Regions from separate parts of the Sporosarcina sp. Y352 genome, predicted to be linked through region 2. Evidence: predicted binding sites of a transcription regulator. Region 2 holds the regulator's gene; the other holds the start of a gene.

Region 1 (7,094 bases), on a different contig from region 2:
TTGAATATGCATAGCACCTGACATGATTGTCATACCAATTGTCCAGGTGAATGTTTGGATAATCCCAAGTTTGTTCAATCTAGGTGTAAGTCTTCTACCCGTTAAATGAGGGACAAGCCAATACGTAATTCCGAAAAACGTTAGGATGACTGTTGTCGCAGCAGTTAAATGGAAGTGACCTGTAATCCAAATCGTATTATGGACGAGTGCATTCATTTGGTGAGAAGCGTTAACGATACCGCCGGCTCCTCCTGGTATGAAAGCGGCCATCCCAATGAATGGCGCAAGGAAACGGACATCTTTCCAAGGTAACTTTTTGAACCAGCCGAATAGGCTCTTATGGCCTTTCTTCCTACCTGTAATTTCAAATGTAGCGAATATCGAGAAAGCTGTCATCAGTGATGGGATAACTACCATGTATGTAAGTACAACTTGAATGAATTTCCATGTAGGGTCAATACCTGGCTCTGTCAGCTGGTGATGGAAGCCTACTGGAATTGAAAACATGAGTAATAAGATGAAAGCAAGTCGTGCAAGGGAATCACTGAATAATTTTCCGCCGATAATTTTGGGAATGATGACATACCATGCCATGTAAGCAGGAAGCAACCAGAAATAAACGAGCGGGTGACCGAAATACCAGAACAAAGTACGGCTGAGCAATACGTTGATGGTTTCAGCGTAACCGAGTGACCAAGGTATGAACTGGATGATAACAGATGTTGCCACCCCGATTGTAGCGATGAACCACATAAGCATGTTGATGGTAACCATGAATGCAAGCAATGGTGATTTCTCGCCTTTATGCGCTTTTTTCCAGACATACAATTGACGGAAGTTGACGAATGCTGCAATCCAGCTGCCGATAATGACGAATGCAAGACCGAAATAGAACGCTGGATGGGCTCTGAGTGGTGCATAGAACGTATACAATACAGATGCTTCACCAACTAGAATCGTAATTGCTGTCACAACAGTCCCGATTAGCATTACCCAGAAAGAGAGCCATGCAAATTTCCTCTGCTTTTCCGAAAGTCCGACCGTTTTTCCCATTAGTGAGAATTGGAATCCGATGATGAAAAATGTAGTGAGGACGAGCCCAAGAATGACGCCATGGACGGTAAGGATTGTATAATAATCGATATTGAAAGGTAATTTATATTTACCTGATCGGGCGAGTGTTTGTAGCAATCCCATTAAACCGCCGACAAAAAGGGAAATATACGTCACGTACATGAATGCCATGTATAATCGAGAGTCTTTTTTAGAAAGTAGCAATTGATTGTTAGCCATTATTCATACACCTCCACAGTTCCGAACATCTGGTGGTGACCGATGCCGCAGTATTCGTTACAGACAACCGTGAATTCGCCTGTATTTTTCATAACCGTTTCATACCGGCTTATATGGCCAGGTTCAACCATCATATTGACATTCGTTCCGGCTACTTGGAAGCCATGGACAACGTCTTTTGTGGTAACTTGATAAAGGACCGTGGAACCTTTTGGTACGCGAATCGTTTTAATAGCGTTACCGTCTTTGTCTTTGCCAACATCGTAGTTGAATGCAGACGCAACAATATTAACGATATATTTTCCATCAGCAACTTCGCGAATACCAAGATTTTCAGGTTTGAATGCTTCGTGTGCTTCAACATTTTGTGGATCAATGGTTTCGATATGACTTTGCGGGTGCGTTCCTTTCCAGAATGCAGCAAAGCCGATAATAAGTAAGAATAGAACAAGTGAAGCCATTCCAAAAATGAGCCAAATCTTTTCATATTTATGCAAATGCATATGTAACCCTCCCAAATTAAGTAATTATCTAGACATAAATAGTGCATAAAACCCGAACCAGGCTACCAAAATGAAGATACCCAGCAACATGACTGCGATGAATGTACCTTTTAAACTAGTAGTGGATTGGTGAGTTGAGTTTCTTTTCCCCAATGGTGACACCTCCTTTTTCGGCGAAGTGAATTCGTCTTACCTTTATCATAGTCAAATCTACTAATAGCGGAATTAGGGAAAACCCTATGACTTTCGATATAGTTGCTATTTCACAAAGTCTTCACATTTCATTCATAAATGTGTCGTAATTCTCATATGAATTCATAAGCGGTAATGGCTAGATAAATGGTTTACTAGCTAATGTGTGAGGGTATAGAAAGCAGTCGACTTCATGAATTATTCATGTCATAAAAGTTGACCTAAATGTGTAAGGAAATTACAATTAAGCGTGGACTAAATCATAACGAAAGTTGGATGATCTATATGGAAAATTTAAAACTCATAAAAGTTGATAGTCCGGGACAGGGTGCGGAGCATGTCTTCAAGATTATTAAAGAGGAACTTGACAGTGGACGGTTAGCTGTTCTCGGTCTTGCTACAGGTAGCACGATGGTTCCTGTGTATGATAAATGGACGGAATCAGACCTTGATTTTACAGATGTGGTTTCTTTTAATTTGGATGAGTATATTGGTATCCCGGCATCTAGCCCTAATAGCTATGCTTATTTTATGAATGAACATCTTTTTAGTAAAAAGAAATTCAAAGAAACAAATATACCGAATGGAATGGCGGAGGACTTGGATAAAGAATCTGCAGACTACGAAGCTCTTTTTACAAAGTACCCGCTTGATATTCAATTGCTTGGCGTAGGGGAGAATGGCCATATTGCATTCAATGAACCCGGAACTTCTTCTGATTCGGTCACACATGTGGCACATTTAACTGAATCGACATTAGGCGTGAACAGCCAGTACTTTGAAAATGATGAAAAAATTCCTGAAACAGCATTGACGATGGGCATCAAATCAATTACAGACGCGAAAAAACTGATTTTGCTCGCTTTCGGCGAAAAGAAACGTGCTGCAATTGGCAAGTTGCTTGAAGGTAATAGAACATCTGAGTGGCCGATAACGGAACTTTTGAGTCATGATGATGTAATTGTTATAACTGATCTTGACATATAAGAGGAAAATTAAAAGGTGAGTCCCTACAGATAGTAGGTACTCACCTTTTTGTCTTTTTATTGTGAAAAGATGTTAAGGACGATCATGATCCAATGCGCCGAATGAAGCCCTAATCTCTTCAATTATCTCTGTACGGTTATCTTGTTCAGATAGCAAACGTTCGTCTTCTTCCATCTGGCTATCGTGTGGCTGTAAAGATGAAAACTTTATTCGTTCTTTGGGTATTTGTTCTACATTATCGGTGTGACGGTAACGACTATCATCTTGAAGAGGTTCGTAATCTCCAGCTGCGTGGTCTAAATAGGGATCGCGTATAAAGCTTCTGCCGGAGTTTTTCTTTTCAATATGATCATTATCCAACCAACCGTTTCCATTTTCATGTAAGGGGTGTTTAAGATTATCCGATAAGTCATCTTCATGTTTCATAGCGCTCGCCTCCTAAAGAATAGTGTTACTAATCTAAGTTCCCTCTTTATAAACCTATAAACACTAATAATAGGTTATTATGTTTCAATATTGTCCTATATTGCGATTTATGTAATATTGTTGTCACACAACTGTAATGTAAGCAGTGTTTAAAGCGTGGTAATCTTGTTCTAGAGAGTATTTTCAGATAAATTAATTCATTGGGGGAACATATGAATCTTATAGATACTATGAAAAAGACATTTTCAATCATTGCAATGTCATTACTGTTACTCGTCGCACCTTTCGTTGGACAAGCTGAAGCTTCATCTAAACCAGCTGCAATTTCAAAAACGGCTACAAGTCTTTTAGGAGTTAAGTACAGTTACGGCGGTACAACAACAAGAGGGTTTGACTGTTCGGGCTACGTTTCGTACGTTTTTAAGAAAAACAATATTAAACTTTCGCGTACTGCGGCTAGCATGCACGCATCAGGAACTACTGTTAAAAAAACAAATTTAGCTGCTGGAGACCTAGTGTTTTTTAATACGTCAGGTAAAGGGGTTTCACATGTAGGTATATACATAGGTAATGGTAAATTTTCACATGCTTCCAGTTCAAAAGGGGTACGTGTTGATAAGTTGAACGATCCTCATTACTGGGGAAAACGCTATGTTGGTGCAAAACGTATCAATGGCGTGAATTCAGTTGCTTCAGTTAAATAATATCTAAAAAGACAGCACCAAGCGACCTGAAAAGGGGACGCTTGGTGCTGTCTTTTTTGTTGTGAGTAAGGGGTGCGCATTTGATGCAAGTGAGAATGAATTAGAAATTCTGCTACTACCGCTTCAGCTACCACGAAGTCGCGCCTTCGCTATATGGTCTATATATAAGGAAAGAGCATTTTGTTATAGGGGATGAGATTTGCAATCTATAGTGCGATAAATCGAGTGAATGCATTTAACAACAGTATCAATAAATGGAATGAAACAGAAATCCTGCTAATACCGCTTCTGCGCTTTGTGGATGCCTCCCGCGATAAGCCGGAAAGAAGGGCGCTTTCAGTCTTATCGCTCCGGCTACCACGAAGTCGCGCCTTCGCTAGATGGTCTATTAGAAGGAACATGTCGTTATCGGGGAATAAATATGTAACCAGTAGTGCGTTTATCTTCAATGAAGTTAGTATCACATAGTAATTACATGATAATCTCAGTCTATTCATCTCAAAACTATATTTCTATTGATGATGAACATTCCAGCGAAGGCGCGGCATAGAGGTAGCCGAAGCCATGAGAGTGGATGCGAAGCGTTAATCCAGGCTCAGGGCAAGAGGCATCCCCAAAGCGCCAAGCGATCTACAATGTACACTCTAAATTTAAATCTCCCTCAATAATGCAACTTCAAAGCGCAAAGCGTTCTACAATCTGCACTCTGAAAAAGGAGGTTGAGTAAAAAATGCCAAAGAAAAAGCCGACATTTCGTTTGAAAATGAAATGTCGGCTTTAAAATTTTCTCACTGAATAACATCTAAGTGTCAGGCGCTCGGGGGCTACCTTACGCGTTTTGCTGTGGTACGCGAACTGTCCAGCGCGACAAATCGGGCTCGCCTTTTTGGATTAGTTCTTTTGGATAAATGAACGTCCATGGTTTTGAAGTGTTCGCTTTAACTGAGAGTGGGCCAAGTGCAAATGAACCGCTGGCAATCAAATCGCCAGTTGCATCAATTAATTCTAGTGGTAGTTTCTCAATGTTGATTTGCTTTGAGTGGCCATTACGAATAAATACGGATGCAGCAATACCGCCATCATCCTGTTGCTTCACTTGGAATCCACTAATATTCACTTCGCGTGGTTTCAGTTTTGGAAGCCCTTCAATGACTTTTGTAAGTCCGTCTTTTTGTTCTGCCGTTAAACCGTCTTCCCAAGCTTGTTCCAACTCTAGTTTATGAGGCACCATCGATTGAACATTGAATGCCAGTTTCCAGTTTTCACTAGGTGGAAGTTCTGTAAATGTATTGTCTTTTGTGAAGACAAACACCCATGGTCTTGCACTGCGTGCTGGAATGTCGCCGAGTTCCTTCAAATCGAATTCGTCCGAAGCGAGTGTTTTTCCTTCTTCATCAAGCAGCATTAATTCAACTGATCCGACAGCAATTTGCTGATCCAGGGAAGAACGGAAGAAGGCTTTAACGAGCCAGCTACCGTTAGCAGGTTCGACGTCGATGTCGATTCCTGATAGGGAGATCTGGTTCGGTTTGAGTGGTTCAAGTTCGTTCGATAGAAAACGGAATACGTATTCCTGCTCCTGTGGCACATTCCATTCAGGGTGAAGGGATAGCGTTGTTTCGACTAAATCTGTATTTACTGTTGCATTGACACCGTCAATGATTTCTTCGGATCCAATTGTGCTATCCTTACCCGTTTTTTCAGTTTTCTTGAAAAAAGTGAAAAGCTTCATTGTTGTGCCTCCTGTTCTTTAATGAGTTTCATAAAGCTAATAACTTCAGATGCAATGCTGCGACGTAGTTTCTGATAATGACGTCCGAAAAGCTCAAGACCTTCACGTTGGTAGATACGCATCGGGTCTTCTTGTCCGTATGAGCGAAGTCCGATACCTTCTTTTAAACGTATCATAACTTCCAAGTGTTTAACCCACATTGTGTCAATATGTGAAAGCATTACTTGCGGAATCATCTGATTGATTCGTTCATTATCTTCGAATGAATCGATGAAGCTGAGCAAGTCAGCTAGTGGCACTTCATAATGCTTCAGAATATCTGATGTTTTTTCAAGCTTACGTGGAATCGATACAGATTCCAATAATAGGCTGTCCATCGTACGTTCAATCCGCTCGTAATCCCAGTTGTTCGAAGTTTCTTGGTCTGGGCAACTATCCAAGACAACAAATTCTACAGTTTCTTTAAGCATCGTTTTCAATTGTTCTTGAATGTCTTTCCCTATCAGAACATTATGACGTAAGGTATAAACGACTTCACGTTGGTCATTAATGACATCGTCGAGTTTTAAGTTGTATTCACGCATTGAATAATGTGCGCCTTCCACGATGCGTTGTGTTCGCTCTGTCAATTCATTGACTTCAGAATTCTGTACAAGGCCATCAGCATCCGTTGTTACCTTCTTAGTAAACTTCTCAAGCTCTTCTTTTGCGAATCGCTTAAACATATCGTCTTCAAGAGATAGGAAGAAACGGCTTTCGCCATGGTCTCCTTGTCGCCCGGAACGACCGCGAAGCTGATTGTCGATACGACGGCTTTCATGCTTTTCTGTGCCTAGTACGAAAAGTCCGCCGATTTCTTCGACACCTTCGCCAAGTACGATATCAGTACCGCGACCTGCCATATTTGTCGCGACTGTAATTTGGTTGAGTTGGCCCGCTTTGGAAATGAGATCCACTTCCTGCTCAACACTTTTGGCGTTCAGTAAGTTGTATTTAAGTTTATATTCGTCCAAATATTGGACAACTTTTTCCGATTGTAAAATAGAAGTTGTACCTACGAGAACAGGTTGTCCTTTTTTATTGCGTTCGGATACTTCTTTTGCCATTGCTTTATATTTATGATCAATAGTTTCATATACTTGGTCAGGTGAATCAATACGTGCGCGCGGGCGGTTTGTCGGAATCTGAATGACGTCCATGCCGTACACTTCACGGAATTCTTTTTCTTGTGTTTTCGCTGTACCTGTCATGCCGCAA
Region 2 (7,094 bases):
ATTACATCATGCCGCCCATACCGCCCATGTCAGGCATTCCGCCCATTCCACCGCCTGCTGGTTCAGGAAGGTCTGCAACTACTGCTTCAGTAGTCAAGAACATCGCTGCAACAGATGCTGCGTTTTGGAGTGCATAACGTGTAACTTTAGTTGGGTCAACGATTCCAGCTTCCATCATGTTTACCCATTCGCCGTCTGCAGCGTTAAAGCCGATCCCGATTTCTTCACGTTTCAGACGGTCAACAACGATAGATCCTTCAAGGCCCGCGTTGTTAGCGATTTGACGTACAGGTTCTTCAAGCGCACGAAGTACGATTTTAATACCGGTTGCAACGTCGCCTTCAGTAGACTCTAGTAATGCCGCTACCTTCGTGTAAACATTAACTAGTGCAGTACCACCACCAGAAACGATACCTTCTTCAACAGCTGCACGCGTTGAGTTCAATGCGTCTTCAATGCGAAGTTTACGTTCTTTAAGTTCAGTTTCAGTAGCTGCTCCGACTTTGATAACTGCCACGCCGCCTGCAAGTTTCGCAAGACGTTCCTGCAATTTCTCTTTATCGAATTCTGAAGTTGACTCTTCAAGCTGAACACGGATTTGATTAACACGTGCTTTGATAAGATCTGAATTTCCGCTACCTTCAACGATAGTCGTATTGTCTTTTGTAACGACAACTTTTACTGCATGACCAAGCTGAGAAATATCAGTTGATTTAAGGTCTAGTCCAAGGTCTTCAGTAATGACTTCCCCGCCCGTCAATGTCGCAATGTCTTCAAGCATCGCTTTACGGCGATCTCCGAAGCCAGGTGCCTTAACAGCAACAGCGTTGAATGTGCCGCGCAGTTTGTTTACAACAAGTGTTGCAAGTGCTTCGCCTTCAACGTCTTCAGCGATCATTAGAAGTGGTTTACCTTGTTGAACAACTTGTTCAAGAACAGGAAGGATTTCTTGGATATTCGCAATCTTTTTATCTGTGATCAAGATGTACGGATTATCTAGAACAGCTTCCATTTTATCAGTGTCTGTTGCCATGTAAGCAGAAGCATAGCCACGGTCGAATTGCATTCCTTCAACAACGTCGAGTTCAGTCGTGAAGCCTTTTGACTCTTCGATTGTAATGACGCCGTCGTTGCCAACGCGCTCCATTGCTTCAGCAATCAGTTGTCCTACTTCTTCGTCTCCAGAAGAGATGGAAGCAACTTGTGCAATTTCTTCTTTTCCTTCAATTTCATTGGAGATTTCTTTTAGGCCTTCAACAGCAGTTGCAACCGCTTTTTCGATTCCTTTACGGATTCCTACAGGGTTAGCACCAGCCGTAACGTTTTTCAGTCCTTCACGGATCATTGCTTGCGCTAGAACCGTTGCAGTTGTTGTACCGTCACCAGCAATTTCGTTCGTTTTAGACGCTACTTCAGCAACCAGTTTTGCTCCCATGTTTTCGAAAGCATCTTCCAGTTCGATTTCACGTGCTATTGTTACTCCGTCATTTGTAATTAGCGGTGAACCAAATTTTTTCTCAAGAACAACGTTACGTCCTTTAGGTCCAAGCGTTACTTTGACAGCATCTGCTAATGTATCTACTCCACGCAGCATTGCGCTTCGTGCTTCTTCGTTAAATTTAATTTGTTTAGCCATTTATAAGTACCCTCCTGATTTTTCGTGTATTTTTTAACTATCCAAGCATTAGTATATTAGCCAATTACCGCTAAGATGTCACTTTCACGCAAGATCAGATATTCATTTCCTTCATGTTTGATTTCAGTGCCAGCATATTTAGAGAAAAGGATACGATCTCCTTCTTTAACTTCTAAGTCAACTCGTTGGCCGTTTTCAAGAACGCGTCCAGTACCTGTTGCAAAAACCTTACCTTCTTGTGGTTTCTCTTTTGCAGAGTCCGGTATTACAATACCGCTTGACGTTTTTTCTTCTGCTTCGATTAGCTCGATAACAATACGGTCACCTAATGGTTTCAACAATTGAAACAACCTCCTCAGAGTAATATCTTCTTTTTAGCACTCAACAGTCATGAGTGCTAATACATTTCTAATCATAATGAAGATTTGCATATATTGCAAGTGAAATACTCCGAAGATTTTCTCTTTGCATATCTTGTTCTGAACAGATAATATTAGGCTCAACCACAGTTGAAAGGGTGGCATTACTTGAAAAACGGAAAAATTTACATCTACCTATTTCTTACTTACATCCTAATGCATGTAAGCAGTATCTTTTTATCCGAAGGACTATTCTTATACTTCCCTTGGGATGAGCAATTCACCGATAAAGATATAGCATATCGAGCCAGTTCATGGACACTTTTCATCGTCAATTCAATAGCATCTATTATCTTCCTACTATTAATTGTACCGAAGAAGAATTTCTTCCAGGTTTTCAAAGGGAAAAAGTCTACCATTCCTAATTCGATTCTATGGGGCTTCATTGGTTTCTTTCTGGCACTTGGAGGTCAAATGCTTGCCGGTGCTATCGAAAATGCAATTGGAATAACACCAGGTTCAGATAATACCGCAATCCTTTCAGAAATTGCCAAAGTATCCCCAATCATCATTATATGCATGGTACTCTTTGCCCCATTCCTCGAAGAGATCATTTTCCGTAGAGTTATTTTTGGTGGTGTTTATCAAAAGACGAATTTTTGGATTGCAGCTACTGTCAGTGCGCTCGTGTTTGCCGCTGTACATAATGAATTTGAACACCTTCTGATGTACATGATGCCAGCATTCGTCTTCGCTTATCTGTACTACAGAACGAAACGAATATTGACACCGATGATTGCTCATTTACTGATGAATGGATTTGTAGTCCTTCTCAACCTAAACATGGAGAAGATACTAAAATGGCAAGAAGAGATGAAGCCTGTCATCATCTTTTTCCTGAACTAAAAAAGTCTTCCACAACCCATATGCGGGTTGTGGAAGACTTTTTTATTATTTCTGCTGTTGATTGTTAACTTCTTCGATTTGACGTTGTTGTTCAGCTGTCGCTTCTTCAAATTGTCGTTGCTGTTCCGCCTTCAAGTATTTCCTATGACCAAAGCGGGATATGAAAATACTAATTTCATAAAGCGCAAATAGCGGAACCGTGACGAACAAATGGGACAACAAGTCAGGTGGTGTAATGAATGCCGCAATCACGAATAGGACAAAATAAGCGTACTTCCTTATTTTCACGAGTGTCTTCGGATTCAATATACCAAGTCTTGTTAAAAATAGTAAGACTACCGGTAATTGGAAAACAATGCCAAATGGTATAAGCAGTTGGAAAAGGAAAGTGAAATACTCATTTATCCCGATTGTCTGGGTTATATCTAGCTCTGCGGATAAATTCATCATGAACTTCATCACATATGGCAACAAGACAAAATACGAAAAAGCAATTCCTCCGACAAACAGGAGAAAGGTGAACGGAATATAATTTAATGTCGCGCGCCGTTCCGTTTCATGCAATCCCGGTGAAACGAAAGACCATAATTGATACATCAGCACCGGAGAAATGACGATGAATGCTATAAAGACAATTACTTTCACGTAAATCATGACTGGATCCAGTACGTTGAAAGCATTCAACGTAATATTATTCGCTTCTCCATCATACTGCAAAAATTGAATCAGCGGCTTCGCGACGAAAAAAGCACCTATTACTGCAATAACAAAGAAAACGACGATGACCATCAGCCGTTTTCTAATTTCATCTATATGTTCAATGATTGTTAAGTTTTTATCGTTCATCGGACAGTCATCCTAACTTACTTCAGTTCTTCTTTCTTGTCTTCCACTTTTTTTACATCGTCGTCTTCTACAAGACCTTTTGTGGCGTGTTTGAATTCACGCAATGAAGAACCAAAGGCTTTCCCGATTTCAGGCAATTTCTTAGGACCGAATACGAGCAAAGCAATAACAGCGATGATAATCAGACTTCCTGGACCTGGCATTTCGGACACCTCCTTCATAAGATAGGAATTGAAGTACAATCCTTCTTCAAGAAAGGATATAGTTCGATCCTTTCTACGTCTATTTTACACGAAAGCTGTTGGGATTACTAATAACGAACCGTTACATATGTGAACCTTTGACGTCATTTTTTATGAAATAGATAAGTGTTTGCAATTCTACAGACAAATCGATTGTATGCACTCGTACCGATTCCGGTACTGCTAGACGGACAGGAGTAAAGTTTAGAATCCCTTTAACACCCATAGTGACAAGTCGATCTGTCACTTCTTGCGCAATACGTGATGGCACTGTGAGAATTACGAGGTCAATACCTAATTCCTCAATCTTTTCTTTAAGCGTATCAGGATGAAAGACAGGTATTCCACTCATCTCTGTGCCCTCTTGAGTTGATTTTGGATCGAATGCAATGACGATCCGCGTATTATGGTTCTTATGGAAATTATATTTCAAAAAAGCATTTCCCAAGCTACCAACCCCGATGAGTGCGACGTCCGTTTTTTCATCCTGGTCGAGAGTTTGACGGAAAAAGTCTACTAGGTAATGCACGTCATAGCCATAACCTTTACGGCCAAGTGCCCCGAAATGGGAAAAATCACGTCGAATCGTAGCGGCATCGATTTTCATCGCTTCACTTAACTCGCTGGATGATACACGTTTCTTTCCTGTGTTCGCAAAATTTTGGAGAAACCTATAATATAGAGGCAAACGCTTTGACGTTGCCTGTGGAATTTTTGGTGTTTCTTCTATCATACTAACCCTCCTGCACGTACTTAAAGGCGATTCTATCGTACAGTAGATAATGAATGTTGTAAAGGCGACCGTTGCACGCTTGACACTATTCATTTAAACTGAAGAGGAATAGAGGTGCTACTTTTGATTGTATTACAAGTGAATGGACTAACAAAATCATTTTCAGGAACAGATATATTAGAAAACGTAAAACTAGAAGTCCAGCACCGCGACCGCGTTGCATTAGTTGGACGTAATGGCGCTGGCAAATCAACACTTCTCAAAATAATTGCCGGTGAAATGACAGCTGATTCAGGTGATTTAATCGTTCCGAAAGATATACGAATCGGCTATCTTGAACAGCATTCAGGAATCGATTCCTCGTTAACAGTTTGGGAAGAGATGATGACCGTATTTGAACCACTTCACAGTATAGAAAGACGGCTCAGATCGCTTGAAGGACAAATGGCCGATCCGTCTGTCTATGACAATAAGACTGACTATGATCGTGTCATTAAAGAATACGATGCTCTGCAAGTCGAATTTAAGGACTCAGGCGGCTATCAATACGAATCTGATACCCGTTCAGTACTGCACGGGATGCGTTTTTACCCTGAGGACTACACTAAAAATGTCACCCTTCTTTCGGGTGGTCAAAAGACACGATTGGCGCTTGCTAAAATGCTTCTTAGTAAGCCCGATCTCCTCATACTCGATGAGCCGACAAACCACCTTGACATCGAAACGTTAGGCTGGCTTGAAAAATACTTGGTATCATACGAAGGGGCTATTCTAATTGTTTCCCATGACCGCTATTTCATAGATGAAATCGTCACGATTGTCTACGAGGTGTCCCGTAAAAAAGTAATGAAGTACACAGGTAACTATACTGCCTATCTTGACGAAAAAGCAAAAAACTATGAACGTGATCAAAAACTATTTGTAAGAGAAATGGGAGAGAAGGCCAAGCTTGAGGATTTCGTTCAGCGCAATATTGCTCGTGCATCTACATCCAAAATGGCCAAGAGTCGTAGAAAAACGCTTGAAAAGACGGACTGGATGGATTCGCCTGATGGTAATGAGAAATCAGCAAATTTCACTTTCTCAATTGATCGACCAAGTGGTAACGATGTACTTGCCCTTGAAGAGCTAGCGGTAGGCTATGACGGTATTCCTGTCTCAAAGGGAATCGATATGCGGATATACAAACAAGATCGCATTGCGCTCATCGGACCGAACGGCGTAGGGAAATCAACAATATTAAAAACAATCGTTAAAGCACAAGACCCGATATCCGGTAAAATCCGGTATGGTACAAATGTTCAATTTGGCTATTACGATCAGGAACAGGCAACACTTATCGGAACTGGTACCGTTCTACAAGAACTGTGGGATGAGTGGCCGATGATGAATGAAAAAGATGTTCGTTCTGTGCTAGGACGCTTTTTATTTACTGGTGAGGATGTGGAGAAATCTGTTAGGTCTTTATCAGGTGGGGAAAAAGCCCGCTTATCACTTGCTAAATTGATGTTACAGAAATCGAATACACTTATCCTTGATGAGCCGACAAACCATCTAGACCTTGATAGTAAAGAAATTCTAGAAAATGCTTTGGATGACTTCCCGGGCACGCTTATCTTCGTGTCACATGATCGTTACTTCATTAACCGTATTGCAACTAAGGTAATTGATATTAGCGGTACTGGTGCAGTTGAATATCTTGGTGATTACGATTACTTCGTAGAGAAGAAGCTGGAACAGGAAGAACTGCTCGCCGAAACAAATGCAGCAACAAAAACGACAACTCCAGTGATTGAAAGAAAAAAAGACGATGACAAAGAGCTAAAAAGACAGGAAAGAAGATTAACTAGAGCCATAGACGAAGTAGAATCTAAGCTTTCAGTTTTGGAAGATAAGATTGGGGCATTACAAGAAGAACTTTCCACTCCTGAGTTTGCAGATGACCATGTGAAATTAATGGAATTGCAGTCCCAGATTGACACACTCCAGGATGAACATGATCGCAAATCGGAAAATTGGCTTGCGCTGCAAGAGGAACTAGAGATTTTAGCTTAAGAAAGGATTGCGTCATTTTGAATCAAGACTCTTGATTCAAAGTGGCGCTTTGTCACTTTTTGCTGTCGGAACATATCGGATTACGAAATATGCACATTATACCGGCGAAATACTTTCCACAATCTTATTCACAACTAAAACCTAGTTATACCGGTAATAGTTTAATATTGTCCACATTACCCACAGTAAAGTCAATTGTTATACACATAGTTATCCTCCCTCAACTGTTATTAATGGTTGATATGTCATTGTTATGCACAACTTATCAACAAATGTGCATAAGTACGAACGTTCCCTATTGACATTCTAAAATAAAT

The links. The regulator Rex, encoded in region 2, represses fermentation and respiration genes when NADH is low (regulators of the CRP and FNR family bind a similar motif). The targets are predictions, from matches to a motif close to TTGTGAAATATTTCACAA.
Region 1: a site for Rex is predicted at 2,088-2,105, ahead of AC1TO6_RS13220 (cytochrome c oxidase subunit 2A). Genes of this name have one in related genera too.

The regions. Positions count from the first base shown of each region.
Region 1 is NZ_JBXCJE010000007.1:48,677-55,770, reverse strand. Features, by position in the region: gene AC1TO6_RS13230 (b(o/a)3-type cytochrome-c oxidase subunit 1) at 1-1,293, opposite strand, end outside; gene AC1TO6_RS13225 (cytochrome c oxidase subunit II) at 1,293-1,796, opposite strand; gene AC1TO6_RS13220 (cytochrome c oxidase subunit 2A) at 1,821-1,949, opposite strand; gene AC1TO6_RS13215 (glucosamine-6-phosphate deaminase) at 2,274-2,975, shown strand; gene AC1TO6_RS13210 (hypothetical protein) at 3,048-3,401, opposite strand; gene AC1TO6_RS13205 (C40 family peptidase) at 3,614-4,105, shown strand; gene AC1TO6_RS13200 (accessory Sec system S-layer assembly protein) at 4,935-5,837, opposite strand; gene secA2 (accessory Sec system translocase SecA2) at 5,834-7,094, opposite strand, start outside.
Region 2 is NZ_JBXCJE010000016.1:61,288-68,381, forward strand. Features, by position in the region: gene groL (chaperonin GroEL) at 2-1,636, opposite strand; gene groES (co-chaperone GroES) at 1,693-1,977, opposite strand; gene AC1TO6_RS18915 (CPBP family intramembrane glutamic endopeptidase) at 2,164-2,901, shown strand; gene tatC (twin-arginine translocase subunit TatC) at 2,947-3,747, opposite strand; gene AC1TO6_RS18925 (twin-arginine translocase TatA/TatE family subunit) at 3,765-3,950, opposite strand; gene AC1TO6_RS18930 (redox-sensing transcriptional repressor Rex) at 4,072-4,722, opposite strand; gene AC1TO6_RS18935 (ABC-F family ATP-binding cassette domain-containing protein) at 4,846-6,777, shown strand.